One region of the Dorea formicigenerans genome, then DNA from elsewhere that is predicted to be linked to it. Evidence: riboswitches for the same ligand, from Rfam matches in the RefSeq annotation. Region 1 holds a riboswitch; the other holds the start of a gene.

Region 1 (16,687 bases):
CTATTCAGGCACAGGTCGTCAATCTTCTGATCAAATTGCAGAGAGAGATGGGACTGACTTATCTGTTCATTTCCCATGACCTGTCCATGGTGAAACACATTTCCGACCGTGTCGGAGTTATGTATCTTGGATCCTTCGTGGAGCTGGCAAGCAATGAAGTGCTGTATTCATCTCCGAAGCATCCGTATACACAGGCGTTGATCTCAGCAATCCCGGAAGCAGATCCTGATTATGAGAGCCAGAAGGAAAAGACGAAACTGGAAGGTGAGGTTCCAAGTCCATTGAATCCACCATCTGGATGTAAATTCCGTACCAGGTGTAAATATGCGACCGAGCGGTGTGCGCAGGAGCCCCCAGTGTTCAGAGAGGTAGAGCCGGAGCATTTTGTGGCGTGCCATCTGTTTGATAAAGCCGGAGAAAAATAAGATTTTGATTCACAATTTTTAAATTTATTTTGAACAGACCATGTCTAAAAGGTCTGAATGTAACATGTTAAGGAGGAAAAGACATGCTCAGTCAGAATATGACAGATAAAATCATAGACTACATCATGTCTCATGGAGGGGATTTTGCAGAAGTGTTCGCAGAGCATACACGACGGAATCAGCTTGCCATGACAGGTGGAAATATGTCAGAGGCACTGGCAGGAATTGAATCGGGAGTAGGAATCCGTATATTTTCCGGCGACCAGTGTGCATATTTCTACACAGAAGATGAGAGGGAAGAGAATCTTTTCCGTCTGTTAAAAGAAAACTGGAAGGCAGGGGAACCAGTCAGACCGGACTGGGAGAAGCTGTCTGCAGATCAGAAAATATATGACAGCACGACAGAATATTTCCAAAGTGCTTCTGTCAAAGATAAGATGAAACTTATGGAAAAATGCGACAAAGCAGGACGTGCATATAGTAGTCAGATTTCGCAGATGTATCTGAAATATTTGGATATGGATCAGCATGTGCAGATTGCCAATTCGGAAGGTTGCTACATGGAAGACCACCGCATGAAGACAAGACTCTTTATTGAGGCGGTTGTCCGTGACGACCAGGACGTGCAGCGGAGTTATTATGGACCTGGGGCAATGGGAGGTTATGAGTTCTTGAAACAGATAAATGTAGAAGAGTGTGCCAGAAAGGTCGCACAGAACGCCATCCGCTGTCTGGGAGCCAGAGCTTGCCCGACAGGAAGAATGCCAGTCATTATTGCTAATGGATTCGGAGGATTATTCTTCCATGAGGCCTGCGGTCATTCTCTGGAAGCGACTTCTGTTTCTGACAATGGAAGTGAATTTTCAGGAAAATTAGGTACAAAAGTCGCTTCTGAGAAAGTGACACTAATTGATGACGGAAGTATTCGTGATGGCTGGGGATCTGGCTATATCGATGATGAAGGTGAATTGACAAGAAAAAATGTGCTGATTAAAGATGGAATCCTAAAGAATTATTTGGTGGACCGCTTGAATGGAAAGAAACTTGGTCTGTCTGCAAATGGAAGCAGTCGCCGCGAGAGCTATCGGTTTGCGCCGGTGGCAAGAATGAGCAACACTTATATTGCACCGGGCAGTGATGACGTAGAGAAAATGATTGCGTCTGTAGACCGTGGAATCTATGTAAAGAGTATCAATGCAGGTTCGGTCAACAGTATTACCGGCGAGTTCAACTTTAATACGGGAGAAACATTTCTGATTGAACACGGAGAGATTACGGTGCCGGTTCACAGTGCCACTCTGATTGGAACAGGAGGGGATATCCTTCAGAAAGTCGAGCAGGTAGGAAAGGATTATGAGCTTGGTCAGGGGTTCTGCTATGCAGGAAGCGGAGCTATCTATATTGGGGCGGGACAGCCTACCGTAAAAGTATCAGAGATGACAGTGGGAGGAGACGAGATATGTTAGATTGCAGAGAGCAAAAAACAATAGAAAAGCTGTCTGAGGAGCTTGAAAAAGCTGGCTATACTCATATTTCTTTCCAGGTCGTTCATACGAAGTCAAGAACAACAAGTGTACGTGGTCACAAGTCTGTAAAAAAACAGGACAGCGAGGATGCAGTCTATGTAATCGAGGCTGCTCATGACGGAAAAAAAGGAAAGTCTTACTGGACAGCTCTTCCGGGAGCAGAAGATTTAATTACAATGCTGAGAGAGAATATGGAATCTCTGGGTGAAAAATATGAAGAAGATGTGGATAATTCTGAGAATTCAAAAGAAGCATGTGGAGAGGATGAAATAGTGCAGTTCATGTGGGAGAACCATGAGACTGTGATGAAAAAGCTTGCAGAGGCAAAGGAAGAAGCTTATCAGGTCCCGAATATAGACCTTGTGGATTATCTTGGATATGAGCAATATTTGGAAGAGATTTATGTATTGGGACCGGGAGATAAGAGGTTCATGGATGCTACAGGATACCACAGTCTCCGTGCAGATTTAAAGGCGGAGAAGGATGGACAGGCATCTTATGCCAGAGGATGCTGTTATGTGAGTGAGTTGGCAGATGACAGTGCAAAGAAGCTGGCGTGTGAGACAGCTAAAGAAGCCAGAGCCGGCCTTGGTGCAGAACCGATTGCGTCAGGGCAGTATCCGGTCATTTTGAAAAACTCCGTGATGGCAGAATTACTGGAAGCGTATATTCCGGCATTTTATGCAGACCGGATTAAAAATGAAAGAAGTGCGCTTGCAGGACATGAGGGTGATAAGATTGCATCTGCAAATGTTTCATTAAAAGAGGTGCCAGATTTGAAAGAGGGCAGAGTATGCCGTAGAATTGATGATGAAGGAATACCTGTGAAAGAAAAATACCTGATAAAAGAAGGAACATTTAAAACACAACTTGTAAATAAAGAACTTGCGAAAAAATTAAAAATCGAACCTACAGGAAATGGTTTTAAACAATCGCCAAAATCTGATGTGGAAATTGGGATTACAAATGTTATTTTGCAATCTGAATGTGATCTGGGTGAGAAAACAGAATCCTCAATTTTGGACTTGAAGAAAAAAATGTGTCATGGTATCCTTGTAACCGATGTAGATGGTGTATTTGCAGGAATTAATGTAATGACGGGGACATTTTCATTAATTGTAAAAGGAAGAAAGATTGAGAATGGCCAGGAAACAGATGCATTTTGTCAGGTGACGATTGCAGGTAATTTCTTTGACATGCTTGGTCAGATTCAGGGAATCGCAAATGATTACATATCTACATATCCGGATTGCGCAAGTGTAATTGCTCCATCAGTGTATGTAGGAGAATTGGCAGTATCCGGAATATAAGTATGTGATTTCGGAGGAAGAAAATTGTGGAAAACAAAAATCAGACAATGTTACAGCGGGGAATAACATTGTTGACAGTTATTATTGGAAATGCTATGTACGCAGCGGTCGCAGTATTATTTCTGCTTCCGTCAGGACTGCCGACCGGAGGAACGACAGGTATTGCGCTTTTAGTGAACAGATTGACCGGATTATCCGTTTCGATGTTCGTGCTGGGATTTAATATTGTGATGCTGGTGGTCGGATTTATTTTTCTTGGAAAGAAATTCGCATTTACGACTATTGTAAGTACATTTACTTATCCAATCTGCCTGGAGTTATTCGGACAGATCTTTGCAAATGTACATTTCACAGACGATATCTGGCTGAATACGATATTCTCCGGGCTGGGAATCGGAGTGGGGCTTGGAAGCGTCATTCGTATGGGAGCATCCACCGGAGGTATGGATATTCCGCCGTTGATTTTGAATAAATATTTCAAGATACCCGTGTCGGTCAGCCTGAATGCATTTGATATATGTATCCTGCTTGGCCAGGCTATCCTCATACCGCCTGAAATGCTGTTATATGGAGTTATTCTTGTTATAACCTATACAACAGTGCTGAATAAGGTATTGCTCCTTGGCGGCTCTAAAATGGAGGTTAAGATCATCAGCAGAGATCCGGAGCCGATCCGCCAGGCGATTATCGGGCATCTGGACCGGGGACTTACAATTTTGCGTGCAGAAGGTGGATATTCGCAGGAAGACCGCCAGGTGCTTCTCGTTGTTGTGTCAAATCGTGAACTGCATCAGTTGGAGCGTATTGTAAAGAATATTGATCCGGAAAGCTTTGTGATCGTAAGTGAAGTCAGAGAAGTCAGCGGTCGTGGATTTTCATTGACAAAAGAGCACAAGAGTACTCAGAGCGAAGAAAATAGTGCCAGTGCAAATGTGAAGTAAGAGTTTGAAAAAATAAAATAAAAAAATGATTGACATTAGGGTAAACCTCTAGTATAATCATTTTTGCTGGAGAAATACTCAAGAGGCTGAAGAGGCGCCCCTGCTAAGGGTGTAGGTCGGGTGACCGGCGCGAGGGTTCAAATCCCTCTTTCTCCGTAGGTAAGAGATTTGGAAGAAATTCCAAATCTCTTTTTTTCGTTCTAAGCAAAGACCGCTACTTGAAATTTACATTTGCCTGGGGTACTATCTTTTTAAATAAACTACACGTATAGAAGGAAAGATGTATAAGAAACAGAGAATGGAGAAAAAGTATGGATGATAAAGAACTTGGACGCATGCTTCGGCTTGAGAAGGTAGAAGAGAATACATTTCCAGAGGAAAAGACAAAAGAAGTATTACAAAAAGAAAAGCATGATCAGCTCAAATTCCGTCTGAAGAAACGAATCCGTCCGGAAGTATTTGCACGGATGCCGGAAGAAATACAGGATTTCCTGATAGATATGGATCCGACAGACATGAAAGAAGTATATATATCTACATTGCTGAATCTTCCATGGGAGTCTGAGTTCAAGGTTCCAAAGATTGAGTTAATGGAAGCCAAGACGATGTTGGACAGTTCCCATTATGCTATGCTGGAGGTAAAAGAGAAGGTATTACGTTATATGGCTTGCCAGAAGTACCTTGGAAAGAACTACGGGGCAGTTATGCTGCTTGCCGGACCTCCCGGAGTAGGCAAGACATCCATTGCAGTTTCGATTGCAAAGGCGATGGGAAGACCTTGTGTGAAAATATCACTGGCAGGTGTTTCGGATGCATTATTTCTACGAGGAACACAGACAGTATTCAATAATGCCAAGCCGGGAAGGATTGTGGATGCTCTGGTACATGGGAAAAGCTTCTGCCCATTGATCTTATTGGATGAAATTGACAAAATGGGGAGTTCCATCGAACATGGCTGCCCGGAAAATGTACTTCTTGACATATTAGACAGTGACCGTTCAAAATTTGTAGATAACTATCTGGGATTTCCGCTGGATCTGTCAAATGTAATTTTTGTGGCAACAGCTAATAGTCTTGAACCGTTGTCGCCGATATTACAGGATCGTCTGGACATTGTAGAATTACCTCCATATACGATAAGAGACAAAAAGCAAATTGTGAAAGGATACATTTGGCCAAAACTGATCAAGGAGTATCAAATAGAGCAGGTAGATATTGAGGAAGATGCAATAGAAGAATTGATTGCACTGTGTCCGGAGGAAGGTGTCCGTGACCTTGAAAGGATCTGCCGGAAAATGTGTGAATCTGTTATTAGTTTATATTATGTAGAAGGAAATATCATAAAGAACATCAAAGCAGAGAATCTGGCAAAAATAATGGGACCTATTTATTATAGATAAGATTGTAATAATGGGCACTATATTTTGTATGTTATATGCGTGTAAACACTAAGTATAGATGCGAAAAATTAATGAGAAAAAGATGTAAAAAAAGATGAATAAAAGTATTGACATATGGTTGTCCAAATGATATTATAACTAAGCTGATTCGCGAGAAAACAATTCTTAAGAATCAAAAAAAAGAATAAAAAAGTTATTGACAAGAGTTAATAATTATGATATTCTAGATAAGCTGTTTCGAACGACAGAGACGATCAAAACGGACAGCAAAAAAGAAAAATAAAAAAGTTGTTGACAAGCGATTGCGAATGTGATAATATAAATGAGCTGTTGCTGAGGCGACAACAAAAAGAACCTTGATAATTAAATAATAGACAACAACCCTGAAGATTCTTTAAGAGAAAATTCAGAACGGACATTGAATAACAATGTCAACCTTAAAACAGTAAAAGGGATAAGAAAGCTAGTAGTTTTCTTGACCTGGAACGAACTTTGATTTTAAATCCGAGTCAAATCGGAATTAAGATTTTTAAACGAGAGTTTGATCCTGGCTCAGGATGAACGCTGGCGGCGTGCTTAACACATGCAAGTCGAGCGAAGCACTTAAGTTTGATTCTTCGGATGAAGACTTTTGTGACTGAGCGGCGGACGGGTGAGTAACGCGTGGGTAACCTGCCTCATACAGGGGGATAACAGTTAGAAATGGCTGCTAATACCGCATAAGACCACAGTACTGCATGGTACAGTGGTAAAAACTCCGGTGGTATGAGATGGACCCGCGTCTGATTAGGTAGTTGGTGAGGTAACGGCCCACCAAGCCGACGATCAGTAGCCGACCTGAGAGGGTGACCGGCCACATTGGGACTGAGACACGGCCCAGACTCCTACGGGAGGCAGCAGTGGGGAATATTGCACAATGGGCGAAAGCCTGATGCAGCGACGCCGCGTGAAGGATGAAGTATTTCGGTATGTAAACTTCTATCAGCAGGGAAGAAAATGACGGTACCTGACTAAGAAGCCCCGGCTAACTACGTGCCAGCAGCCGCGGTAATACGTAGGGGGCAAGCGTTATCCGGATTTACTGGGTGTAAAGGGAGCGTAGACGGCTGTGCAAGTCTGAAGTGAAAGGCATGGGCTCAACCTGTGGACTGCTTTGGAAACTGTGCAGCTAGAGTGTCGGAGAGGTAAGTGGAATTCCTAGTGTAGCGGTGAAATGCGTAGATATTAGGAGGAACACCAGTGGCGAAGGCGGCTTACTGGACGATGACTGACGTTGAGGCTCGAAAGCGTGGGGAGCAAACAGGATTAGATACCCTGGTAGTCCACGCCGTAAACGATGACTGCTAGGTGTCGGGTAGCAAAGCTATTCGGTGCCGCAGCTAACGCAATAAGCAGTCCACCTGGGGAGTACGTTCGCAAGAATGAAACTCAAAGGAATTGACGGGGACCCGCACAAGCGGTGGAGCATGTGGTTTAATTCGAAGCAACGCGAAGAACCTTACCTGATCTTGACATCCCGATGACCGCTTCGTAATGGAAGCTTTTCTTCGGAACATCGGTGACAGGTGGTGCATGGTTGTCGTCAGCTCGTGTCGTGAGATGTTGGGTTAAGTCCCGCAACGAGCGCAACCCTTATCTTCAGTAGCCAGCATTTAGGATGGGCACTCTGGAGAGACTGCCAGGGATAACCTGGAGGAAGGTGGGGATGACGTCAAATCATCATGCCCCTTATGACCAGGGCTACACACGTGCTACAATGGCGTAAACAAAGGGAGGCAGAGCCGCGAGGCCGAGCAAATCTCAAAAATAACGTCTCAGTTCGGATTGTAGTCTGCAACTCGACTACATGAAGCTGGAATCGCTAGTAATCGCAGATCAGAATGCTGCGGTGAATACGTTCCCGGGTCTTGTACACACCGCCCGTCACACCATGGGAGTCAGTAACGCCCGAAGTCAGTGACCCAACCGAAAGGAGGGAGCTGCCGAAGGTGGGACCGATAACTGGGGTGAAGTCGTAACAAGGTAGCCGTATCGGAAGGTGCGGCTGGATCACCTCCTTTCTAAGGAAGATGGATAAAGTAGGTTGCAAAGCAGCCGAATCAATCCAACTAAAACGGAAAAAGTAAGGGTTGTTGTCTGTTATTTAGTTATTAAGGCTGTAAAAAGCTTAATAAGTATTTCTGGTGGCGATGCGCTTAGGGGACACACCCGTTCCCATCCCGAACACGATGGTTAAGACCTAAGCGGCCGATGGTACTTTACTGGAGACGGTATGGGAGAGTAGGTGGCTGCCAGACTATAAAAATAATGAGTTCATTGAAAATGAACGAATATATTTTTAAGTCGTTCGCTGACAACAGGAAGCGAACAACCAAATTTTAAGATGGGCTTATAGCTCAGCTGGTTAGAGCGCACGCCTGATAAGCGTGAGGTCGGTGGTTCGAGTCCACTTAAGCCCAGACCTTTGAAAAAGCTCATAGGTTGAGAAAATTAAATATGGGGGATTAGCTCAGTTGGGAGAGCGCCTGCCTTGCAAGCAGGAGGTCACGAGTTCGAATCTCGTATTCTCCACTTGATGATTGAAAAAATCATCAGTCATGTACCTTGAAAATTGCATATAAGAAATATAGATAAGATATTAAATATCTAATCAAGACATCCGAGGTAATTGTTATAAACAGAGTAATAATTACTACACAATTCGAAGAAAACGAATTCAAAAAATTGACCTAGAAGCCAACGCATGCAACGCTATGCATGTGTAAGCAATCATTCATTCCCGTGGATGAGAGCAAGTTGGTTATGCTAATAAGAGCGTATGGTGGATGCCTTGGCACTAAGAGCCGATGAAAGACGTGATAAGCTGCGAAAAGCTTCGGGGAGGAGCAAATATCCTATGATCCGGAGATCTCTGAATGGGGAAACCCACCTGAGCAAACCTCAGGTATCCTAACGCCAATACATAACGTTAGGAGGGGAACCCGGTGAACTGAAACATCTAAGTAGCCGGAGGAAGAGAAAACAACATGTGATTCTGGAAGTAGCGGCGAGCGAAACCGGAAGAGCCCAAACCGGAGTGCGTGCACTCCGGGGTTCGGACCGCGGAATTGATCCAAAAGACTTAACAGAACGGCCTGGGAAGGCCGGCCAGAGAGGGTGAAAGCCCCGTAAGTGAAAGGTCGATTGGCATGGCGGTATCCAGAGTAGGTCGAGACACGTGGAACCTTGACTGAATATGCGGGGACCACCCCGTAAGGCTAAATACTCCTTAGTGACCGATAGCGCATAGTACTGTGAAGGAAAGGTGAAAAGGACCCCGGGAGGGGAGTGAAAAAGAACCTGAAACCATATGTTTATAAGCTGTGGAACCACTTTAAATGTGGAACCGCGTACTTTTTGTAGAACGGTCCGGCGAGTTACGCTGGCTGGCGAGGTTAAGTCCTTAAGGGATGGAGCCGAAGGGAAACCAAGTCTGAATAGGGCGAAGAGTCAGTCGGAGTAGACCCGAAACCGGGTGACCTATCCATGTCCAGGATGAAGTTGCCGTAAAAGGCAATGGAGGTCCGAACCCACATCCGTTGAAAAGGGTGGGGATGAGGTGTGGATAGGGGAGAAATTCCAATCGAACCCGGAGATAGCTGGTTCTCCTCGAAATAGCTTTAGGGCTAGCCTCATACAAGTCTTGCGGAGGTAGAGCACTGAATTTCCTAGGGGGCGTCAAAGCTTACCGAAGAATATCAAACTCCGAATGCCGCGTAGATGGTGTATGGGAGTCAGACTGCACGAGATAAGTTGGGTAGTCAAAAGGGAAAGAGCCCAGACCTGCAGCTAAGGTCCCAAAATGTGTGTTAAGTGGAAAAGGATGTGGGATTTCGAAGACAACTAGGATGTTGGCTCAGAAGCAGCCATACATTCAAAGAGTGCGTAATAGCTCACTAGTCGAGAGGTCCTGCGCCGAAAATGTCCGGGGCTGAAACACACTACCGAAGCTCAGGAATGTACTTGTACATTGGTAGAGGAGCATTGTATACGGGAAGAAGCAGTACCGATAAGGAGCTGTGGACTGTATAGAAGAGAGAATGCCGGAATGAGTAGCGAGAGGAAGGTGAGAATCCTTCCGGCCGAATATCTAAGGTTTCCAGAGTAAAGCTGATCTGCTCTGGGTAAGTCGGGGCCTAAGGCCAGGTCGAAAGACGTAACCGATGGACAACAGGTTGAAATTCCTGTACCGCGATATAACAGAACTGTGGGGACACGTGTGGAGAGCACAAGCCGGGAATGGAAAGCCCGGCGCAAGCAAGGTAGGAGTCGTACTGGCAAATCCGTACGGCAATCCGAAGATGTGATGCGTACCGAATTAAGAGTAGGGAAGAGTGTGAGCCATGCGTCAAGAAAAGCCGCTATTGTTTGTATCGCGCCCGTACCGTAAACCGACACAGGTGGATGAGGAGAGAATCCTAAGGCCGACGGGAGAAGCATTGTTAAGGAACTCGGCAAAATGACTCCGTAACTTCGGGAGAAGGAGTGCCACTGAGAGGTGGCCGCAGAGAATTGGCCCAAGCAACTGTTTAGCAAAAACACAGGTCTATGCAAAACCGAAAGGTGAAGTATATGGGCTGACGCCTGCCCGGTGCTGGAAGGTTAAGGGGAGAGGTTAGCGCAAGCGAAGCTTTGAACTTAAGCCCCAGTAAACGGCGGCCGTAACTATAACGGTCCTAAGGTAGCGAAATTCCTTGTCGGGTAAGTTCCGACCCGCACGAAAGGCGTAATGATTTGGGCACTGTCTCAACAATGCACCCGGTGAAATTGAAATACCAGTGAAGATGCTGGTTACCTGCGCCAGGACGGAAAGACCCCATGGAGCTTTACTCCAGCTTGATACTGGGATTCGGTATTGCATGTACAGGATAGGTGGGAGGCTTTGAAGCGGTGACGCCAGTTGCCGTGGAGCTGCTGTTGGGATACCACCCTTGCAGTACTGGGTTTCTAACCAGCGGCCTTAAACAGGTCGGGGGACAATGTCAGGTGGGGAGTTTGACTGGGGCGGTCGCCTCCGAAAGGGTATCGGAGGCGCTCAAAGGTTCCCTCAGAATGGTCGGAAACCATTCGAAGAGTGCAAAGGCAGAAGGGAGCTTGACTGCGACACCGACGGGTGGAGCAGGTACGAAAGTAGGACTTAGTGATCCGGTGGTATAAAGTGGGATTGCCATCGCTCAACGGATAAAAGCTACCCTGGGGATAACAGGCTTATCACTCCCAAGAGTTCACATCGACGGAGTGGTTTGGCACCTCGATGTCGGCTCATCGCATCCTGGGGCTGAAGTAGGTCCCAAGGGTTGGGCTGTTCGCCCATTAAAGCGGTACGCGAGCTGGGTTCAGAACGTCGTGAGACAGTTCGGTCCCTATCCGGCGTGGGCGTAGGATATTTGAGAGGAGCTGTCCTTAGTACGAGAGGACCGGGATGGACTGGCCGCTGGTTGATCTGTTGTTCTGCCAAGAGCATAGCAGAGTAGCCAAGCCGGGACGGGATAAACGCTGAAGGCATCTAAGCGTGAAGCCCCCCTCAAGATGAGATATCCCAACGCAAGTTGTAAGACCCCTTGAAGACGACGAGGTAGATAGGACAGAGGTGGAAGTGTGGTAACACATGGAGCTGACTGTTACTAATAGGTCGAGGGCATAACCAAGTAAGGTGGATAGGTAAAGATGTTAAAAAGTTTCTTATATGCGATTTTGAAGGTACATCCTTCATAAGGCCCAGTGGCTCAGTTGGTTAGAGCGCCGCCCTGTCACGGCGGAGGTCGAGAGTTCGAGTCTCTTCTGGGTCGTTATGGGATCATAGCTCAGCTGGGAGAGCATCTGCCTTACAAGCAGAGGGTCATAGGTTCGAGCCCTATTGGTCCCATTACAACTTAAAAGTTGTTAGTTATATTGAATATGGGTGGATTCCCGAGTGGCCAAAGGGGACAGACTGTAAATCTGCTGCTTAATGCTTCGGTGGTTCGAATCCACCTCCACCCATTAGCCTAAAGGCTTGCGCCGATGTGGCTCAATTGGCAGAGCAGCTGATTTGTAATCAGCAGGTTATCGGTTCGAGTCCGATCATCGGCTTAACTCTTTTAAAGAGAAATTTTAATATCGCGGGGTGGAGCAGTCTGGAAGCTCGTCGGGCTCATAACCCGAAGGTCGTAGGTTCAAATCCTGCCCCCGCAACTTACATTGGCAATAGCTGATGTGATGAATGCCCAGATAGCTCAGTTGGTAGAGCAGAGGACTGAAAATCCTCGTGTCACTGGTTCGATTCCGGTTCTGGGCATTTTCCTTTATGATATGCATAATGGAAGAAACGGGCGTGTAGCTCAGGTGGTAGAGCACTTGACTTTTAATCAAGTTGTCCGGGGTTCGAATCCCCGCACGCTCATGTAGACAAGCAAGAACTTTAAAGGTTCTTGCTTTTTTTTGTACTTTTATTTAATATTATGTATAAGAGATATTATAGACGACAGGAGAGGCAACAGAAGTTATGAGCTAAACAATAAAAAGTACAAATGAGGATGAAGAGTTATGGGGAAAAAGAGAAGATACATCACAGGGCTTGATGGCATAAGAGCAATTGCGGTTATTATGGTACTGTCATATCATTTGAAGCTGGCTTTATTTAAGAGCGGCTTTCTTGGTGTGACAGTATTTTTTGTTTTATCAGGATATTTAATTACAGGTATTCTGATTTCCGAAGTGGAAGAAGAAGGAACAATAGATTTGAAGAACTTTTGGTTGAGACGTATCAGGCGTCTTGTTCCTGCAGTCATGTCAATGGCAGTTGTTATAATATTTGTCAGCGCAGTCGTAAACAGGATTATTTTTACAAAGGGCTGCAAGGATTTCCTGGCATCTGTTCTGGGATTTAATAACTGGTGGCAGATTTTTAATAAGGTATCTTACTTTGAAGCGGCCGGAGTACCATCCCCATTTACGCATTGTTGGTCACTGGCGATTGAAACACAATTTTATCTGATATATCCATTGATTCTTCTGGGAATCTATAAGTTAGCAAAAAGCAGAGGAGAGGGACGGGCAAAGAGAGGTCTTTTGTTTGCCGGAGTAACGTTGTTGCTGGCGCTGATCTCAGTTATTTTGATGATTGTATTATTTGATCCACAGCAGGATGCCAGCCGGGTATATTATGGGACAGACACGAGAGCATTTTCTCTTCTGTTCGGTGCATTACTTGCAATTCTGTGGGAGTACCGGATGGTTCCAAGAAGACTTTCGGCAAGTGTCAATATGGTCTTGGGCAGTGTGTCTTTTGCAGCATTGCTTGTGATGACGATAGCAATCAATGGTTCCAGTAATTTTTGGTACAGAGGAGGACAATTTGTTGGAACAATTCTGACCGTATTGATGGTCTATGCAGTATCAGGACGAAAGACCTGGCTTAGCAGATTCTTAAGTAACCCAGTATTGAAATGGATTGGGGATCGTTCATACAGCATATATCTGTGGCATTATCCAATCATTTTGTTAATCAGTAAGGGGATAAAGGCATCCTGGTGGATTACATTAATTGAGATTGTATTAAGTGTTGTCATGGCAGAGCTTTCTTATCGTTTTATCGAGACGCCGATCCGCCATGGTATTATTGGGGAATATTTGAACATTTTAAGAAGCAGACCGAAATCCAGACAGGAGAAAAAGCGTCAGGTACAGGTGGCAAGAAGAAGTTTGAAGGTAATGGCAGGTACATTTGTACTGACTGTGTCACTGATACTTTGTATGGTATTCGTGCCGAAGAAAAATGCATTGGATACATTGCAAAAACGTGAGGCAAAGGCAGAAGAGACAGGTAAGATGACGGAAGAACAACTCGCAAAGCAGAACGCGAAAGGCTCAGAGAGTGATGATACCATCTGTACGGCTGATCTGACAGATGATGAGATTCTGGAAGGTTTAAATCTCCTGCTCATCGGAGATTCTATTGCAGTTGATGTGACAGATGATTTTTATGAAATATTTCCCAACAGCGTCAGTGATACAAAAATCGGACGGATTACATCACTTGGTAAACAAGTTCTTGATTCCTACATTGACGAAAAGAAATGGGAAGGAGAAGGCGTAATATTTGCATCACTTTCGAACAGTCCGATCAATGGTGAACTTGAAGATATTCGGGAGAAGATAGGAAAGGATATGCCATTGTTTCTGACAACAGTCCGGATTCCGCATGATACGTTCGAAGAGGAAAGCAACAGCAAGATAAAAAAATTTGTAGAAGAAAATAATCATACATATCTGATCGACTGGTATGCTGCAAGCGAGGGTCATGATGAGTATTTTGATGCAGACGATACACATTTGCTCCCGGCAGGTGCGAAAGCATATGCAAAATGTATCAAGGAGGCTGTACTGGCTGCATATAAGAAAGAGAATATCGAAATTCCTAAGTCAAGATTGAGCAGTGGTGCAGATACAAGTACGGACAGCAGTAATGCCAGTAGTACAGATTCCAATACGGATAGTAGCAATGACAATCGTACAGATACAAGTACAGAATAGTTGTTATTTACTGAGAAAAACGCATGTAAAACTGGCGTAAAGGCTGTAAATACGGTGTCAGATATTTAACGATAATCACTGATAGAATTCTAACAAGTAAGAAAAATATTTAACGCTTGACTTTATTATCAGACAGCTGTATTCTGAGGTTAAGTTGAAGGAAGGACTTGTGAGATACCACTATCATGTGAGACGCGACACATGGAATGATAGACTGGAGCCGAAGGGGCAAGCAGAAACTCTCAGGCAAAAGGAACGGGTCTGGACAACACTCTGGAGAACAATGGAAGGGATTGTACCGAAGAAGTAACTTACCTGCCATACACGCGAAGACCGGTAAGTAATCTTTCAGGTGAAAGGACAGAGGCAGATAAAAAATAATTAGTCTTAAGATTGTTAAGAAATTATTTTTTACCTGCTTTTTTTGTACCCTTTTTTAAAAATTTTTGGGGAAATTTGGAGGATGATTAGAAAATGAACATGGTTGAACAGGTAACAGATTATGTGAAGAACTATGACGAAGAGGTTGGAAAAGCAATTGAGTTGGAGCTTGGACGCCAGAGAAGAAACCTGGAGCTGATTGCATCTGAGAACATTATCAGCCCGGCAGTGATGATGGCTATGGCAACTGTACCGGCAAATAAATACGCAGAAGGATATCCGGGCAAGAGATATTATGGGGGCTGCGAGAATGTAGATATCGTTGAAAATCTGGCAATTGAGAGATTAAAAGAATTATTTGGCTGTGATCATGCATGTGTTCAGCCACATTCAGGAGCAAATGCAAACAATGCAGTATATCAGGCACTGATTAAACCGGGTGACACAGTAATGGGACTGAACCTGGCACACGGCGGACATCTGACACATGGATCACCGGTAAACCAATCCGGTATTTTATATAATTTTGTTCCTTACAACATCAATGATGACGGAGTACTGGATTACGATGAGATTCGAAAACTTGCACATGAATGTAAGCCGAAGATGATTGTTGCAGGAGCTTCCGCTTATCCAAGAGAGATCCGATTCGATATCTTTGCAGATATTGCAAAAGAAGTTGGCGCTTATCTCTTCGTAGATATGGCACATATCGCAGGACTGGTTGCAGCAGGACTTCACCAGAATCCGGTTCCATACGCAGATGTAGTTACAACGACAACGCACAAGACACTGAGAGGACCAAGAGGCGGAGTGATCATGTGTAAGGAAGAACATGCAAAAGCAATTAACAAAGCAATCTTCCCGGGAACTCAGGGGGGTCCGCTGATGCATATTATTGCAGCAAAAGCTGTCTGCTTCGGAGAGGCATTGAAACCAGAGTTCAAAGAGTATCAGAAGCAGGTAGTGAATAACGCGAAAGCACTTGCAGATGCATTGATTGCAGAAGGCTTCAATCTGGTAAGTGGTGGAACGGATAACCACTTGATGTTAGTAGATCTTCAGAACATGAACATTACCGGAAAAGAACTTCAGAACCGACTGGACGAGGTTTACATCACAGTCAATAAGAACTCAGTACCAAATGATCCGGCAAGCCCATTTGTAACAAGTGGAATCAGAATTGGTACACCGGCAGTTACAACAAGAGGACTGAAGGAAGAGGATATGAAGATAATCGCAAAACTGATCAAGATGACAGTGACAGACTTTGAGACAAAGGCAGATGAAATCAGAGATGAAGTTACAAAAATCTGCAAGAAATATCCATTATATGAATAAATTAATGTACCTATAATTAACGTCCCTATTAAAAACAAGAAGGAGGATATGATATGGAGTTAAAAACACCACTTTATGGTGCGCATGTGAAAGCAGGCGGTAAGATCGTTCCATTTGCAGGATATCTCTTACCGGTACAGTATGGAACAGGTGTTATCACAGAGCATATGGCAGTTAGAGAAAAAGCAGGACTTTTCGATGTGTCTCATATGGGAGAGGTATTGTGCCAGGGAAAAGATGCACTTGCAAACCTGCAGAAGCTGCTGACAAATGATTTTACCAACATGGTAGATGGGCAGGCAAGATACAGCCCGATGTGTAACGAGAATGGTGGAACGGTAGATGACCTGATTGTATACAAACGTGGAGATAATGATTACTTTATCGTAGTAAATGCGGCGAACAAAGATAAAGATTATCAGTGGATGTTAGACCATCAATTCGGAGAGGTCACATTTACAGATGCATCTTCTGAGTATGGGCAGATTGCACTTCAGGGACCAAAAGCAATGGAGATCCTGAAGAAATTAACGGCAGAAGAGAACATTCCAAAGAAATATTATCATGCAGTATTCGATACAGAGGTAGCTGGAATCCCATGTATCATTTCCAAGACAGGATACACAGGAGAGGACGGAGTCGAGTTATATCTGGCAAGTGAAAATGCTGAGAAAATGTGGGATGCACTTTTAGAGGCCGGAAAAGACGAAGGGTTGATTCCATGTGGACTTGGAGCCAGAGATACACTTCGTATGGAAGCAGCAATGCCGCTGTACGGACATGAGATGGATGATGAAATATCACCACTTG
Region 2 (16,687 bases), 1.4 Mb from region 1:
CCATACAGCATTCGGTATTCCGCAGTGGATTATGGGTCTGGCCGTAGCAGTGATTGCGCTTTTCGTATTCGCAGGTGGTATCGAACGTATTGCGAAAGTAACAGAGACAGTCGTACCATTTATGGCAGCTCTTTACATTGTAGGCGCCCTGATCATTATCATTTACAACTACAAGAATATCCCATATGCATTTGCATCTATCTTTGTAGGAGCATTTGCTCCACAGTCTGTAGTCGGTGGTGCTGCCGGTGCAACTGTAAAATTAGCACTTACAAAAGGTGTCGCAAGAGGATTGTTCTCTAATGAAGCTGGTATGGGATCTACGCCGCATGCTCATGCAGTAGCAAAGGTTAATCACCCGGTAGAACAGGGATTTGTGGCTATGGCTGGTGTATTTATTGATACATTTATCGTACTGAATCTGACAGCACTTGTTATCCTGACAACAAAGTCTATTCCTACAGGGCTTACAGGAGCGGAACTTAGCCAGTATGCGTTCTCTACATTATATGGAAAAGGTGGAAATGTATTCATTGCAATTTGCATGTTCTTCTTCGCATTTTCAACCATTATCGGATGGTACTTCTTTGGTCAGGCAAATGTAAAATATCTGTTTGGTCCAAAAGCAGTGAAGATTTACTCTGTATTAGCAGCGTGCTGCGTATTCCTTGGATCACTTGCAGAAGTTGATCTTGTTTGGAATATGGCAGATTGCTTCAACTCCTTGATGGTAATCCCGAATATCCTTGCATTGTTTGCATTGAGCAAGGTAATCAGCCAGGTACATAAAGATTACTTCACCAACTTTAACAAAGCAAAATAAACTAATTAATAAAAACATAAGCTAAGATAGTGTTAAGAAAAGAAGTCCGGCAGAATTAAAACTGCCGGGCTTCTTTAATGTTAAAAACTGGTTGGTTAATTTAAAATAATAATGCATATATATTCAGAAAATAGTGATTAATGTATTACAATAAAAGAATATATATAAGAAAAAACTAAAACAAATAAAAAATAATCATTGTTTACAGAAAATTCTATTGAAAAAAAGATTTATTTCGGTTATACTAAAACTCGAGAAGCACGAATACATTATTACAAATGTCTTTCGAAAAGGAAAAAAGGGGGTCGTTTTATGGAGACATTAAATAACATTGTATTGACGATTCAGAATTACATGTCAAACTACGTACTGATTATTGCACTGTTAGGTGCGGGCCTTTGGTTCTCATTCAGACTTGGGTTTATCCAGGTAAGAGGATTTGGCGAAGGAATGAAAAGAACTTTTGGCGGTCTGTTCAGTAAGAAAGGAGAAGCCGGAGCGGATGGAATGTCATCATTCCAGGCGTTGGCAACAGCAATTGCAGCACAGGTAGGAACCGGTAATATTGCCGGAGCGGCAACAGCACTTGCAATTGGAGGACCTGGAGCAATCTTCTGGATGTGGATCGCAGCATTCCTTGGAATGGCAACTATCTATGCAGAAGCGATTATGGCACAGAAGTATAAGACGGTCGGAGCGGACGGACAGGTCACAGGAGGACCGGTTTACTACATAAGAGCAGCATTCAAGGGGACGTTTGGAAAAGTTCTTGCTGGAATTTTTGCAATACTGATTACACTTGCACTTGGATTTATGGGTAATGCAGTACAGTCTAACTCTATTGCGGCATCATTCCATACAGCGTTTGGTATTCCACAGTGGATTATGGGTCTTGTAGTAGCAGTAATCGCAATTTTCGTATTCATGGGTGGTATGAAACGAATTGCAAAAGTTACGGAGACAATTGTTCCGTTTATGGCAGCATTATATATTATCGGCTCATTAATCGTAATTATTTACAACTATAAAAATATTCCTTATGCATTTGCATCTATCTTTATCGGCGCATTTTCTCCGAGCTCTGTAGTCGGTGGAGCAGCCGGTGCAACTGTGAAGCTTGCACTTACAAAAGGTGTAGCAAGAGGATTGTTCTCTAACGAAGCTGGTATGGGATCCACACCACATGCGCATGCAGTAGCTAAAGTGGATCATCCGGTAGAACAGGGATTTGTAGCTATGACAGGTGTATTTATTGATACATTCGTTGTACTGAATCTGACAGCGCTTGTTATCCTGACAACGAAATCTATCCCGAGCGGAAAGACAGGAGCAGAACTTAGCCAGTATGCATTCTCTACATTATATGGAAAAGGCGGAGACATCTTCGTAGCCATCTGTATGTTCTTCTTCGCTTTTTCTACTATCATAGGATGGTATTTCTTTGGTCAGGCTAATATCAAATATTTGTTTGGACCGAAAGCAGTGAAAATCTATTCTGCAGCTGCAGCGGTTTGTGTGTTCCTTGGATCACTTGCAGAAGTTGATCTTGTATGGAATATGGCAGATTGTTTCAATTCTTTGATGGTAGTACCAAATATTCTTGCATTATTTGCGCTGAGTAAAGTAATCAGCCAGGTGCATGAAGATTACTTTAAAAACTTTAAAAAGAAAAATAATTCATAGATGGTGTCAATAAATAATTGAATAATTGATAGTAGAATCAGTAAACTCCAGTTGCAAATAAACTGGAGTTTACTGTGATAAAGCACTAAATTAAGGAGTGCTAATAAATAAAAGTAGAACATCTTATAATAAAAAGGCAAAATTGTTTGTGAACTAATAGAATATTGTGAAAAACTGAATATATTATTTATAGACAAAACAAATGCAATGGCAATTGTGACCAAAAAGGGACATTGCGAAATGTGCATAATGACTAAAAAAAGAAAGTTATGGCAAAAGGGTTGCAAATAAATTAACAATACGTTATTATAGATACAGGCAATGGGAGATATTCATTGTCTCTATAAAATAAAAGTGAATAGCGGGATGATCTTTCTTAAGAGAGAGTCTTTACTAAAGAAGACCGCCGAAGAGGCAAGCCAAGGTATGTTGGTGAACATATCAGGGGTGAAACTTTCAGGCAAAAGGACTGAGAAAGGGACTGCGTTCTGAATCTTGTGTTGAAGAGAAAGGCTATCTAAGAAGGACGGTCAAGACAAAAGACAGAAAGGCGATGCACACACAATATTGGTGTTGTATCGTCTTTTTTTAATCCTACCGGATAGCTGGGAAGAATGACACAATACTTATTTCATCTATGTAAGAAATCAAAAATGGAAGGCGGATAAAAAATGAAGAAAGATTACATTATAATAACGAACAATCCATTAGTTCCACAGATGCTTGATGAAGAGCATGAAGTGGATTATAGTGAGATTTCTTATGAGGATGTATTGGGGAAAGTTAGAGACAGAATACACGAAGGACATTTGCTTTTATCACATCCATTATCTGGAAGCGTGAAGCCGAATGAAACACCATATAAGTCGGTTATGATCTCACGTAAAGCCGGAAAACTGGATGAGAGGTCACTGTCAATTATAGAAGGAGCCATAAGATCCTGTGCAAAGTTTGAATTCAAGTCAGAAAAGTACAGAGAATTCATGCCAGAAACATTCAAAGACTTCCAGTTAATTGACTGGACCCTGTTACAAAGCGCTATTTCATCCGCAGATGTGTGGTAGGTCGAGTAGCGAGAGGTTGTTAAAGCATTTAGCTTACACAATAATATCAAAATTCTTGAAGGAGGGAACCATAAGTGAGAAGATTGGAAATGGGACACATTTACATTAAGGATATCCAGTTCGCAGCAGAGTCTAAGATCGAAGATGGAATTCTTTATGTAAACAAAGAAGCTGTAGAGGCTGTTGCTCTTGAGGATGAGCACATTAAGAGCGTATCATTTGATATTGCTAGACCAGGTGAGTCAGTGAGAATCACACCGGTTAAAGACGTTATCGAGCCACGTGTAAAGGTTGAAGGAAGAGGAGGAGTCTTCCCGGGAGTAATCAACAAAGTAGATACAGTTGGTGAAGGAAAAACTTATGCATTAAAAGGAATGGCTGTTGTTACAGCTGGTAAGATCGTTGGATTCCAGGAAGGTATCATCGATATGACAGGTGTTGGAGCACAGTATACACCATTCTCAAAAACATTAAATCTTGTTATGGTATGTGAGCCAGTTGATAACATCAAACAGCATGATTATGAGAAAGCTGTTCGTTTCGCTGGATTCAGAGTTGCTGTATATCTTGGGGAATTAGCACGTGATCTTACACCAGATGAGACAAAGGTTTATGAGACATACGGGGTTATGGAAGGAAAAGAAAAATTCCCAGATCTTCCGAGAGTTGCTTATGTACAGATGTTACAGAGCCAGGGACTTCTTCATGACACATATGTATACGGAGTAGATGCTAAGAAGACACTTTCTACTCTGATGACACCAACAGAGATCATGGACGGAGCTATCGTATCCGGTAACTGTGTATCTGCTTGTGATAAAAACCCAACATATGTTCACGAGAATAACCCGGTTATTCACGATTTGTTCGAGGAGCATGGTAAAACTATTAACTTTGTTTGCCACATCCTTACAAATGAGAACGTTTACCTTGCAGACAAGATGCGTTCTTCTGACTGGACAGCAAAACTTTGCCGTTTCTTAGACCTGGATGCTGTAATCGTATCTCAGGAGGGATTCGGTAACCCAGATACAGACCTTATCATGAATACAAAGAAAATTGAGGCTGAAGGCGTTAAGACTGTTATCATTACAGATGAGTATGCTGGACGTGATGGAAAATCTCAGTCACTTGCTGACTCTGATCCGGCTGCAGATGCTGTAGTAACAGGCGGAAATGCTAATGAGCTGATTCACCTTCCAAAACTTGATAAAGTTATCGGAACTTTAGACTATGTTAATGTTATCGCTGGTGCCAGCGACAAGACTCTTCAGGAGGACGGATCTCTTGAAGTTGAGATTCAGGTTATGACTGGCGCAACAAACGAGACAGGATTCAACGTACTGAGTGCACGATAGAAAGGGAGGACGAATCATAATGAGTAAAATTAGAGTTGTACATTATATCAACCAGTTCTTCGCTAATATCGGTGGAGAAGAAAAAGCAGATTACCCTGCAGAGCTTCGCGTAGGAGAGGTCGTAGGACCAGGACTCGCTCTTGCTCAGAAATTTGGAGATGAAGCTGAGATCGTTGCTACAATCGTATGTGGTGACTCTTACTTCAACGAGAATCTTGAAAAAGCTAAAGCTGAGATTCTTGAGATGGTTAAAGGACAGAATGCTGATCTGTTCATCGCTGGACCTGCATTCAACGCAGGACGTTACGGAGTTGCTTGCGGAACAGTTTGCGATATGATCAAAGAGGAGCTTGGAATCCCGGTAGTTACAGGAATGTACGTTGAGAATCCAGGTGCTGATATGTTCAAAGACAAAGTATACATTGTTCCTACAAAGAACAGTGCAGCTGGTATGAGAGATGCAATTGGAAAATTAGCTCCACTTGCTATGAAACTTGCTAAAGGTGAGAAGATTGGTGCTTCTTGCGAAGACAACTACATGCCAAACGGTATCCGTGTAAACTTATTCGAGGAGAAACGTGGATCAAAACGTGCTGTTGAGATGCTTCTTAAGAAGATTGCTGGTAAGCCATTCGTAACAGAGTTCCCAATGCCGACATTCGACAAGGTTGCTCCACAGCCGGCTATCAAAGATCTTAGCAAAGCTACAATCGCTCTGTGTACATCCGGTGGTATTGTTCCGAAGGGTAATCCAGATCACATCGAGTCATCTAATGCTACAAGATATGGTGAGTATGACATTACAGGTGTTAACGATCTGACAGAGGAGACATACGAGACAGCTCATGGTGGATACGATCCGGTATACGCTAACGAGGATGCTGACCGTGTACTTCCAGTAGACGTTATGCGTGAGTTCGAGCGTGAGGGTGTTATTGGAAAACTTCACAATAAATTCTATACAACAGTTGGTAACGGAACAGCCGTATTATCAGCTAAAGCATTCGCTGATGAGTATGCTCAGAAGCTGATCGCTGATGGTGTTGATGCAGTTATCATGACCTCCACTTGAGGTACCTGTACACGTTGCGGTGCAACGATGGTAAAAGCTATTGAAGCTGCAGGACTTCCAGTAGTTCATATGTGTACTGTAACTCCAATTTCTATGACAGTTGGAGCTAACAGAATCGTTCCTACAATCGCTATTCCACATCCACTTGGAAATCCGGAGCTGGATAAAGATGAGGAGTACGCACTTCGTAAATCCTTAGTTAAGAAAGCTCTTGAAGCTCTTACAACAGAGGTTGATAAACAGACAATTTTTGAGTAAAATTGTGCATTTTATAAAAAATATGCATTTCATTTTTGAAAACTATGTGCTATATTGTATGTAGCGTTATAGAATAAAAATGAAAAAAGGAGAATTTCGTTATGAGCAAAATTTATGACGTAATTGTCCTGGGTGCAGGTCCTGCTGGATTAGCAGCAGGACTGTACGCAGGAAGAAGTCGCTTATCAGTTCTTATCGTTGAGAAAGGACAGGATGGCGGACAGATTTCAATCACAGATGAGATTGAAAACTATCCTGGACAGATTGTAGATCAGCCGGAGTCAGGTCCGTCTCTGATTGCACGTATGACAGAGCAGGCTAAGAAGTTTGGGGCTGAGCGTGTATCTGACACAATCAAAGAAGTTTCACTTGAGGGAGATGTAAAAGTCCTCAAAGGTGAAAAAGGTGAGTATCAGGCAAAGAATATTATCATTGCTACAGGTGCTCATGCAAGACCAATCGGCTGCAAGGGTGAGGCAGAGTTCCTTGGAAGAGGAGTTTCTTACTGCGCTACTTGTGACGCTAACTTCTTCGAGGATTTTGAGGTATATGTAGTAGGTGGTGGAGATTCCGCTGTTGAAGAGGCTATGTACCTTACAAAATTCGCTAGAAAAGTTACAATCATTCACAGACGTGATGAGCTGCGTGCAGCAAAATCCATTCAGGAGAAAGCTTTCAAAAACGACAAACTTCACTTTATGTGGGATACAGTTGTTGAGGAAGTTGGAGGAGATGGAATCCTTTCCTGGATGACAGTTAAGAATGTGAAAACTGGAGAAGTTACTAAGATTGAAGCTGACGAAGACGACGGAATGTTCGGAGTATTCGGATTCATCGGTACTATTCCTAATTCTGACATCTTCAAGGGAAGTGTTGAGATGGATGAAAGAGGATATATTCCAACTGATGCGGACATGCATACAAATATCCCAGGCGTATACGCTGCTGGTGATGTACGCGTGAAGAGCCTGAGACAGGTTGTTACTGCTGCAGCTGACGGAGCGATCGCTGCAGTTATGGTAGAGAGAAGCATGGCGTAGAGTATATATTCTATTTCATAAATAAGACTTAAAAGGAGGATCAGACCAATGATAGAAGTAGATAAGAATACGTTCCAGACAGAGGTTCTGGAAGCTGAAGGATATGTATTCGTTGACTTTTTCGGTGACGGATGTGTTCCTTGTGCAGCACTTATGCCAAAGGTACATGAGTTCGCTGACACATACGGAGATAAACTTAAGTTTACATCTCTGAATACAACAAAGGCTCGTCGTCTGGCAATCGGCCAGAAGATTCTTGGCCTTCCGGTTATGGCAATCTACAAAGATGGAGAAAAAGTAGATGAGCTTGTAAAAGATGATTGTACACCGGAGACAATCGAAGCGATGATCAAGAAATACATCTAATAATTAGGTGAGTTCTTTGTCATATATATTTAAATAAACATGTTTTTTACCAAAAGAAAGGAGAAAGCATAATTATGGCTATTTTAGAGGGAAAAAAAGCAATAATTATCGGAGACCGTGATGGAATTCCGGGACCAGCTATCGCAGAGTGCGTAAAAACTGCTGGTGCTGAAGTAGTATTTTCATCTACGGAGTGTTTCGTCTGAACGAGCGCAGGCGCAATGGACTTAGAGAATCAGAAAAGAGTAAAGGATTTCGCTGATGAATACGGCGCAGAGAACTTAGTAGTAGTTCTTGGTGCTGCAGAAGGTGAAGCTGCAGGTCTTGCAGCTGAGACTGTAACAGCAGGAGATCCGACATTCGCAGGTCCATTGACAGGGGTCCAGCTTGGACTCACAGTATATCACGTTTGCGAGCCTGAAATGAAGGCAGAGTTTGACGAAGCTGTTTATGATGAGCAGGTAAGCATGATGGAGATGGTACTCGACGTTGACGATATCGTTAGCGAGATGAGCGCTATCCGTGACGAATACTGCAAATATCTGTAAGATATGTCAGAGGGTCAGACCCCGGGTAAGCCCGAAAGGGTCAGACCCTCTTTTTCTATTCTTCTATTTATGGGGAAATAGAGAAGCGAACTTAGGAAAGGTGGAAAACTGTAATGAATAGTGTAATTAAAGGAGCAAGTTATGTCTTAGCACATACTCCTGACATGGTTTTATATAATGGAACAACTCAGACAACAGAGAGAATCGTAAATCCAGATTCAGAGTACTTAAAAGAGGTGCCAGAGCATCTTCGTTCATATGAGGATTGTGTAGCTTACTGGCCAAACCAGACATACATCGGAAATGTACATCCGGATGAGCTGGCACAGGTAGAGGCTCCATGGTATGACAAGAAGATGGAGAATGCAAGCCGTTATGGAAAATACGGTGAGATCATGCCTGAGGAAGAGTTCTTATTCCTGGTACAGATCAGTGACCAGTTTGAAGTTGTAAAACTGGAGAAGAACTTCGTAGAGAAGTACAAAGGTCAGTTTGCAGCAAACCCAATCATTACAGAAGATATTTCATCCCAGATCGAAGACGGTGTAGAGCTTTCCGAGATCGAGGGATATGTAAATGATGAGCACGCAGAGGGACTTTACTTCAACCACGAGCTGGTTGGATGTGTAAAACGTGCACATGATATCGATCAGAACTTAAGCGCACACGTAATGCACGAGAACTTAATGAGTAAAGCAACAAGTGTACTTGCTCTTCTTTATGCAGTACGTAACGCAGGAATCGAAAAAGCAGATGTAGAGTATGTTATTGACTGTGCAGAGGAAGCATGTGGAGACATGAACCAGAGAGGTGGCGGTAACTTTGCAAAGGCTGCAGCAGAGGTTGCAGGACTTGTAAGCGCATCAGGATCAGACGCAAGAGGATTCTGTGCAGCACCGACACATGCACTGATCGAAGCAGCAGCATTAGTAAAATCCGGAGCATACAAGTGTGTAGCAGTAACAGCCGGAGGTTGTACAGCAAAACTTGGAATGAACGGAAAAGACCACATCAAGAAAGGTCTTCCAATCCTTGAGGACTGCCTTGGTGGATTCTGTGTAATCCTTGCAGAGAACGATGGAGTAAATCCGGAGATCGACCTTAGCATGCTTGGACGCCACAGTGTAGGAACAGGTTCCGCACCACAGAACGTAATCGGAAGTCTGGTAGCAGATCCGCTTGACAGAGCAGGAATGAAGATTACAGACATCGATAAATACTCACCAGAGATGCAGAATCCGGATATCACAAAACCGGCAGGAGCTGGAGATGTACCGCTTGCTAACTACAAGATGATCGCAGCCCTTGCAGTTAAGAGAGGAGAGCTCGACCGTAAAGAGATCGGAGAGTTCCCTGCAAAACACGGACTTACAGGATGGGCACCGACACAGGGACATATCCCATCAGGAGTACCATATGTAGGAGTTGCAAGAGAGGACATTCTGGAAGGAAAGATCAAGAATGCAATGATCATCGGAAAAGGAAGTCTGTTCCTTGGAAGAATGACAAACCTGTTCGATGGAGTATCTTTCGTGATCCATGGAAATACAAAGGCACAGGAAGAAGCTGCAGCCGGAGTATCTGAGGATGAAGTAAAGGGACTCATCGCTAAGGCAATGAAAGAATTCGCTGCTACTCTGATAGCAGAGTAAGGGGTGGTAAAGATGGCAAATGTAGAAAAGATGATCGCAGAAACATTCCTGGAGATGGCACAGGGTCTTGAGAGCGGAAGCTATGGAAAGAGACCAAAGATCGCATTAACCGGAATGGGAAGCGAACATGGAGAAGAGAATGCCATGGAAGCAGCCCTGATGGCAGCAAAAGATGGCGTTGATGTATATTATATCGGATCACTTGAGGCAGAGGGAGTTACAACAGTAAAAGTTGCAGATGACGAAGAAGGCCACAAGAAGATGGAAGAGATGCTTGCAAATGGAGAAGTAGACGGAGCAGTTACCATGCACTTCCCATTCCCAATCGGAGTATCTACAGTAGGACGAGTAGTGACACCGGCAAAGGGAAGAGAGATGTTCGTAGCAAATACAACAGGAACATCCAGTGCAGATCGTATCGAAGGTATGATCAAGAACACAATCTACGGAATCATTGCAGCAAAAACATGTGGAATTGCTAATCCAACAGTCGGAATCCTGAATGTAGACGGAGCACGTCAGACAGAGAAAGCTCTCAAAGAGCTTCAGGAGAACGGATATGATATCACATTCGCAGAGTCTGCAAGAGCAGACGGTGGATGCGTCATGAGAGGAAATGACGTACTTCAGGGAACACCGGATATCATGGTAACAGATTCCCTGACAGGAAACATCATGGTAAAAATGCTTTCATCCGCAGCAACAGGCGGAAGCTTTGAAGCAACTGGATACGGATACGGACCAGGAATCGGCGAAGGATATGAGCAGTTAGTCATGATCGTATCAAGAGCCAGCGGAGCACCTGTTATTGCAGGAGCAATCCGTTATGCAGCACAGCTTGTAAGAAACAAAGTATTTGAGGTAGCAAAAGCAGAATTTGCAGCAGCAAAGAAAGCAGGCTTAAAAGAGATCCTGGATGCAAGAAAAGCAGCAGCAAAACCGGCTGCAGCAGAGGAGGATGTAAAAGAGCCGCCGAAGGAGATCGTAACAGCACAGATCGCAGGAATCGAAGTAATGGATCTTGAGGATGCCGTAAAAGCATTATGGAAGATCAATATCTATGCAGAGAGCGGAATGGGTTGTACAGGACCGATCATTCGTGTATCAGATGCAAACCTTGAGAAAGCTCATGAAGAGCTTAAGAAAGCCGGATACATTAACTAATTACAGTTAATTTTAAGGTGTATATGAAATAAAAGAAAGTGGTGATTTGTCAACATGTAAAATGTGGCGAGTTGCCACTTCCTTTTTGTATACAAATTTATAAATTTGTTTTATAATGGACAAAACAAAGACATGTTGGGGATAGCTCTATCAGAAACAGGATGAGAAAGAGAGGAATAGAATATGGAAAATATTCTAAAGAAAAGTTCCGGAAGGACGGAGAGATTTGTGTTGGCATTTGCAATCGCGGTTGTGATGGTGTTTGGAGTACTTAATCCGTTGACTTATGTTACAGATTTTAACACTGCTCAGGAAATCAATGGAATGGGAAAAGTCGTGAATACGGATACAAAAGCATTACCATATGGAAATGTGTGTTCAAGTGAATTGAGACAAAAGATTTCGATGTTGACAATGGAAAAGAATATTCTTGGGAGTTTAAGTGCAAGAAGAAATTATGCGGATTTATGTAGGATGAAAAACAGAGAAATAAAGCATACTGTTGTGACAAAGAATATAGCATGTACAGGAAAATCAGTTAGCAGAGAAAACATGATGGATTATTCGGATATATCAGTTCCGATTCTAGATAAAAGAGATGATTCTGATCTGGTATCGGGAATCATAGAACAGCCAATTGTCTATCCGATTACAGATAATGAGAATGTCGTAGAAGAACCGGTCTATATAGAAATTTCCGGAATGAAGATCGACTCAGAAGGGTATGTGACAGAAATCTTAAGTGGTGCACCAGATGGAGTATTAGCATTTCCAACAGATGTAAGATGTAAAGGAATCCGTTCAGATGTATTTGAGCGTTCAGACAGTTCCCTGAAGAATGAGACAGAAGAAGTCTATATTCCAGCAAATATTGTGCATATGGATGACGGACTTTTTGACTGTTTGGAAAATGTGGATTTCATACAAGTTGCAAATGGAAATCCGGCATATTATAGTGAGTTTGGTATTTTATATCATGCAGATGGAAGCCTTGCATGTATGCCACAGGCAAGAATTTGTAAATAACCGGAAAGCATATGTTTATATGCCAGGTTGTTCGTGAAAAAATACATGATATAAAATTGTATATAGAAAAAAACAACTATCTATTTTATTAATCCAGTGATATAATAGCGTCAGTATACAGAACATTTTTGGAAGAGTATATTGGCGCTGTTTACTTATAGCAGATTGTTGTAACTGACGGATTCTCTGACAGATATAATTGGGAATTTGTAAAACAAACAGGAACTACAGAGAATATTAAGGAGAGAAGGCCTATGGAGATCAGACGGATTACTGAAGATAAAGATAATTATCTTGAAATGCTCCTGATTGCAGATCCGCAGGAGAATATGATCCGGCGGTATCTGGATAAAAGTGATATGTTTGTGCTGGAAGATGCCGGTGAAGTGCTGACAATCGGTGTTGTGGAACATATGAAAAACAAACGATGTGAATTGAAGAATCTGGTCACTGCACAGGAATATCGAAGACAGGGATATGGGACTTATATGGTCAATTATCTTTCTGAATATTACAGTGTGACCTGTGATGTTATGTATGTCGGTACAGGGAACAATTCGAATACGCTTGATTTTTATAAACAATGTGGATTTGTTAATTCACATATCGTTGCAAATTTTTTTGTAGATCATTATGAGAAACCGATTTATGAAAATGGAATACAATTGACCGATATGATTTATCTAAAAAAGAATCTGGATGTGGTATTAGATGTGAAACGTGTCGTTGATATGGCTATGCATGCGGGAAGGATACTTTTGAAAAACGGAGGTGAAATCTTTCGTGTAGAAGAGACGATTAAGAGAATATGTGGACGTTTTCATGTGAATCATGTTGATATTTTTTCTATGAGCCATGGTATTTTTGTAAGTGCAGAGAATGAGAATGGCGAAGCTTATACAAAAGTGAATCATGTACCACTTTCTTCTTCCCATCTGGGAATTGTAGCAGAGGTCAATGAGCTTTCCAGAGAAATCTCAGCGGGACGTGTGAAACTGGAAGAAGCAGAAGAGAGACTGGAAAAGATTGAGAAGATTCCACCGAAGAAACGGTGGTTTCAATATATGGCGGCGGGGCTTGCCAGTGGAACATTTGCGTTGATGTTAGGGTCAAGTGTTCTGGAAGCCGTGGCTGCATTTTTAATTGGTTTTTTATCATATGTGTGGGTGCTGTTTGCCGGAAAGCACAACCTTTCAAAAATTATTGTAAATATTGTCGGAGGCGTGATCATGACGGTGCTGGCACTTGCATTTATGCATATACCGTTTCTGCCGATATTGAAATTGGATGGTATGATGGTTGGAGCAATTATGCCGATGATCCCGGGAGTGGCATTTGTCAATGCAATCCGTGATATTGCGGATACAGACTTTCTGTCAGGGCTTGTACGGATGATCGATGCACTGCTTGTATTCGTATATATTGCCATTGGAGTCGGAGTGACTCTTAGTATTTATAATACGATGATGGGAGGAATTTTACGATGATTACAACAACAATTCTTGCAATCGTAGAATCATTTTTGGCGACATTGGCATATGCAGTTCTTTTCAATGTACCGAAGCAATATTATACAGCATGTGGAATTACCGGTATGGCAGGGTGGCTTTTGTATCTGGCAATGTGTCAGGTGACAACTGTGGCATTGGCGTCCTTTGTAGGAACATTGGCAGTAGTATTGATTTCCAGGATTTTGACGGTACGGAAAAAATGCCCGATTACGATATTTTTGGTTTCCGGAATTATTCCACTTGTTCCGGGAGCCGGAATATATTATACAGCATATTACCTTGTGACAGGTCAGATGTCACTGGCAGCTGTGAAGGGATTAGAGGCAGTGAAAATTGCATTTGCCATTGTACTGGGAATTATTTTTGTTGTATCAATTCCAAGAGATGTATTCCAGATTCGTTACTGGAGAGCAAAGAGAAAGCGGAAAAGGTTGAAGAACCATGGGAATATGTGATAAAATAGTTCAAGGACTTGAGAATAGGAGGTATTTTTATGGTTGGAAAAGATCTTTTGAAGATTCTAAAGGAAAGTAAATATACAACTGTACTCAGTGGATTTGAGATGTTACAGGAGAATGGATATCCGGCTATCCGCGATGGAGAAGAATCCTATGACATTGAACAAAAGTATGGCTACTCAGTAGATGAGATGTTCACCAGTGCATTTTATTCGACCAGAAAACCACAGTTTTTTGAATTTTATCGTAATGAACTGTTAAGCGCCCTTGATATACCGCCAGGAAAAGGATATCTGGAGATGGCAGAGCTGGAAGAAAAAGGACTTTTTCAGACAATTATCACAAGACGTGTTTTTGGTCTGCCGGAGAGAGCAGGATGTAAGAATGTGATTAATCTGCATGGCAGTGTTTATGAGAATTACTGTCCGCACTGTGGAAAAAAATATCCGGTGGAATATATCCGGGAGGCAAAGAGAGTTCCTCTTTGTACGGAATGTAATGCACCAATTCGTCCAGGTGTGTGTCTGATGGGGGAGAAGGTAGACAACGCAGTGATCACAAAAGCAGCCGATGAAGTCCAAAAAGCGGATGTTCTGCTTGTTCTTGGAACGAACCTGAAGACATATCTGTGTACACAGCTTATCAATTATTATGAAGGAGATAAGCTGATCGTGGTCAATCCGGAACCACATTTTTCAGATAAATATGCAGATATTCTCGTTTCAGAGCGGGTGGATATTACATTAGAGAAAATATTAAAAGAATTAGGAGAAGTATAGAGAAATGAGTAAAGTAAGAACAAGATTTGCACCAAGTCCTACAGGAAGAATGCATGTGGGAAATTTGCGTACAGCACTGTATGCATATCTGATCGCAAAACATGAAGACGGGGATTTTATGCTTCGTATTGAGGACACAGACCAGGAACGTTATGTGGAAGGAGCAGTTGATATTATTTATCGTACGATGCAGGAGACAGGCCTGATTCACGATGAAGGACCAGATAAAGATATGGGACATGGTCCATATGTTCAGAGTGAGCGTAATGCTTCCGGCTTATATCTGGAATATGCAAAACAGCTGATTGACAAAGGAGCAGCTTACTATTGTTTCTGTGACAAAGAAAGACTGGATTCCTTAAAGAGCAAAGTATCAGAAGAAGGGACAGAAATTGTAGCATACGATAAACACTGTCTTGGCCTTAGCAAAGAAGAAGTTGAGGCAAATCTTGCAGCAGGAAAACCTTATGTTATCCGCTTCAATATGCCGACAGAGGGAACCACAACATTTCATGATGAGATTTATGGAGATATTACTGTAGAGAATAAAGAATTGGAAGATTTGATCCTTATCAAATCCGATGGATATCCGACATACAATTTTGCAAATGTCGTAGATGATCATCTGATGGAGATTACACATGTCGTGCGTGGTAACGAGTATCTTTCCTCTTCACCAAAGTATAATAAGATTTACGAAGCATTTGGCTGGAAAGTACCGATTTATGTACACTGTCCGCTGATTACAGACGAGAATCATAAGAAGTTAAGTAAGAGAAGTGGTCATTCATCTTATGAAGACCTGATCGAGCAGGGGTTTGTGACAGAGGCAGTTATTAACTATGTTGCACTTCTTGGATGGTGTCCGGAAGGAAACCAGGAGATATTTTCTCTGGAAGAACTTGTAAAAGAGTTTGATTACCATAATATGAGCAAATCACCGGCAGTATTTGACATTCAGAAATTAAAATGGATGAATGGCGAGTATTTGAAAGCTATGGATTTTGATAAGTTTTTTGAGAGAGCTGAAAAATATATCAAAGAAGTTGTTACAAAAGATTATGATCTTAAGAAGATTGCAGCACTTGTTAAGACAAGAATTGAAATCTTCCCGGATATCAAAGAGCAGATTGACTTCTTTGAAGAACTCCCAGAATATGATACAGCAATGTATTGCCATAAGAAAATGAAGACAAATGAAGAAAAGGCTTTGGAAGTGTTAAAAGAGATATATCCACTTCTTGAGAAACAGGATGATTTCAGCAATGATGCTTTGTTTGAAGTCTTGAAATCTTATGTAGACGAAAAAGGTTTCAAAACAGGTTATGTTATGTGGCCAATCCGTACTGCTGTGTCTGGTAAGCAGAGTACACCGGGTGGAGCAACGGAAATCATGGAGATTCTCGGAAAAGAAGAGTCTCTTAAGAGAGTTCAGAAAGGTATTGAATTACTGGAAAGATAAGGGGAGTCTATGAGTCTTAATAAAGCCCAAAAAGAGGCAGTTTCTCATAAGGAAGGACCGTGTCTGGTTCTTGCTGGTCCCGGTTCGGGAAAAACTCTTACGATTGCAAAAAGAATTGAATATCTGATTAAAGTATATAAGGTAAGACCAGAAGAAATTCTGGTCATTACCTTTACGAAATATGCGGCAGGAGAAATGCGAGATCGTTTTCAATATGTCATGGAAGGGCGAAGGCTTCCCGTCACATTTGGAACATTTCATGGTATTTTTTACGGAATTTTGAAATGGGCGTATAAATTGGATCGGAGTAATATTCTGTCCGAAGAAGAAAAAAATCAACTTTTAAAGGAAATATTAAAACAAATGGACTGGGAACAGACCGAAAAATCCCAGGAAGCAGATTTTCTTCAGGAGCTATCGGAA

What was found. A riboswitch is a leader RNA that binds a small molecule or an ion and turns the genes downstream of it on or off. The one in region 1 is predicted to bind glycine.
Region 2: another riboswitch for glycine. It lies ahead of NQ560_RS09145 (GrdX family protein); the one in region 1 lies ahead of NQ560_RS00190 (serine hydroxymethyltransferase).

Annotation. Positions count from the first base shown of each region.
Region 1 covers NZ_CP102279.1:18,925-35,611, forward strand. The annotation lists gene NQ560_RS00095 (ABC transporter ATP-binding protein) at 1-425, shown strand, start outside; gene NQ560_RS00100 (TldD/PmbA family protein) at 509-1,891, shown strand; gene NQ560_RS00105 (metallopeptidase TldD-related protein) at 1,885-3,261, shown strand; gene NQ560_RS00110 (YitT family protein) at 3,288-4,202, shown strand; tRNA gene NQ560_RS00115 (tRNA-Ser) at 4,271-4,358, shown strand; gene NQ560_RS00120 (AAA family ATPase) at 4,514-5,602, shown strand; rRNA gene NQ560_RS00125 (16S ribosomal RNA) at 6,132-7,662, shown strand; rRNA gene rrf (5S ribosomal RNA) at 7,782-7,899, shown strand; tRNA gene NQ560_RS00135 (tRNA-Ile) at 7,988-8,061, shown strand; tRNA gene NQ560_RS00140 (tRNA-Ala) at 8,101-8,173, shown strand; rRNA gene NQ560_RS00145 (23S ribosomal RNA) at 8,401-11,289, shown strand; tRNA gene NQ560_RS00150 (tRNA-Asp) at 11,357-11,430, shown strand; tRNA gene NQ560_RS00155 (tRNA-Val) at 11,435-11,507, shown strand; tRNA gene NQ560_RS00160 (tRNA-Tyr) at 11,542-11,623, shown strand; tRNA gene NQ560_RS00165 (tRNA-Thr) at 11,641-11,713, shown strand; tRNA gene NQ560_RS00170 (tRNA-Met) at 11,742-11,815, shown strand; tRNA gene NQ560_RS00175 (tRNA-Phe) at 11,846-11,918, shown strand; tRNA gene NQ560_RS00180 (tRNA-Lys) at 11,951-12,023, shown strand; gene NQ560_RS00185 (acyltransferase family protein) at 12,167-14,155, shown strand; glycine riboswitch at 14,419-14,529, shown strand; gene NQ560_RS00190 (serine hydroxymethyltransferase) at 14,636-15,877, shown strand; gene gcvT (glycine cleavage system aminomethyltransferase GcvT) at 15,931-16,687, shown strand, end outside.
Region 2 covers NZ_CP102279.1:1,851,612-1,868,298, reverse strand. The annotation lists gene NQ560_RS09155 (alanine/glycine:cation symporter family protein) at 1-823, shown strand, start outside; gene NQ560_RS09150 (alanine/glycine:cation symporter family protein) at 1,136-2,506, shown strand; glycine riboswitch at 2,874-2,988, shown strand; gene NQ560_RS09145 (GrdX family protein) at 3,178-3,570, shown strand; gene NQ560_RS09140 (glycine/sarcosine/betaine reductase component B subunit) at 3,660-4,928, shown strand; gene grdB (glycine reductase complex selenoprotein B) at 4,948-6,258, shown strand; gene trxB (thioredoxin-disulfide reductase) at 6,360-7,298, shown strand; gene trxA (thioredoxin TrxA) at 7,347-7,664, shown strand; gene grdA (glycine/sarcosine/betaine reductase complex selenoprotein A) at 7,739-8,212, shown strand; gene grdC (glycine/sarcosine/betaine reductase complex component C subunit beta) at 8,326-9,864, shown strand; gene grdD (glycine/sarcosine/betaine reductase complex component C subunit alpha) at 9,877-11,028, shown strand; gene NQ560_RS09105 (hypothetical protein) at 11,212-12,054, shown strand; gene NQ560_RS09100 (GNAT family N-acetyltransferase) at 12,309-13,541, shown strand; gene NQ560_RS09095 (threonine/serine exporter family protein) at 13,538-14,020, shown strand; gene NQ560_RS09090 (SIR2 family NAD-dependent protein deacylase) at 14,059-14,802, shown strand; gene gltX (glutamate--tRNA ligase) at 14,807-16,264, shown strand; gene NQ560_RS09080 (ATP-dependent helicase) at 16,274-16,687, shown strand, end outside.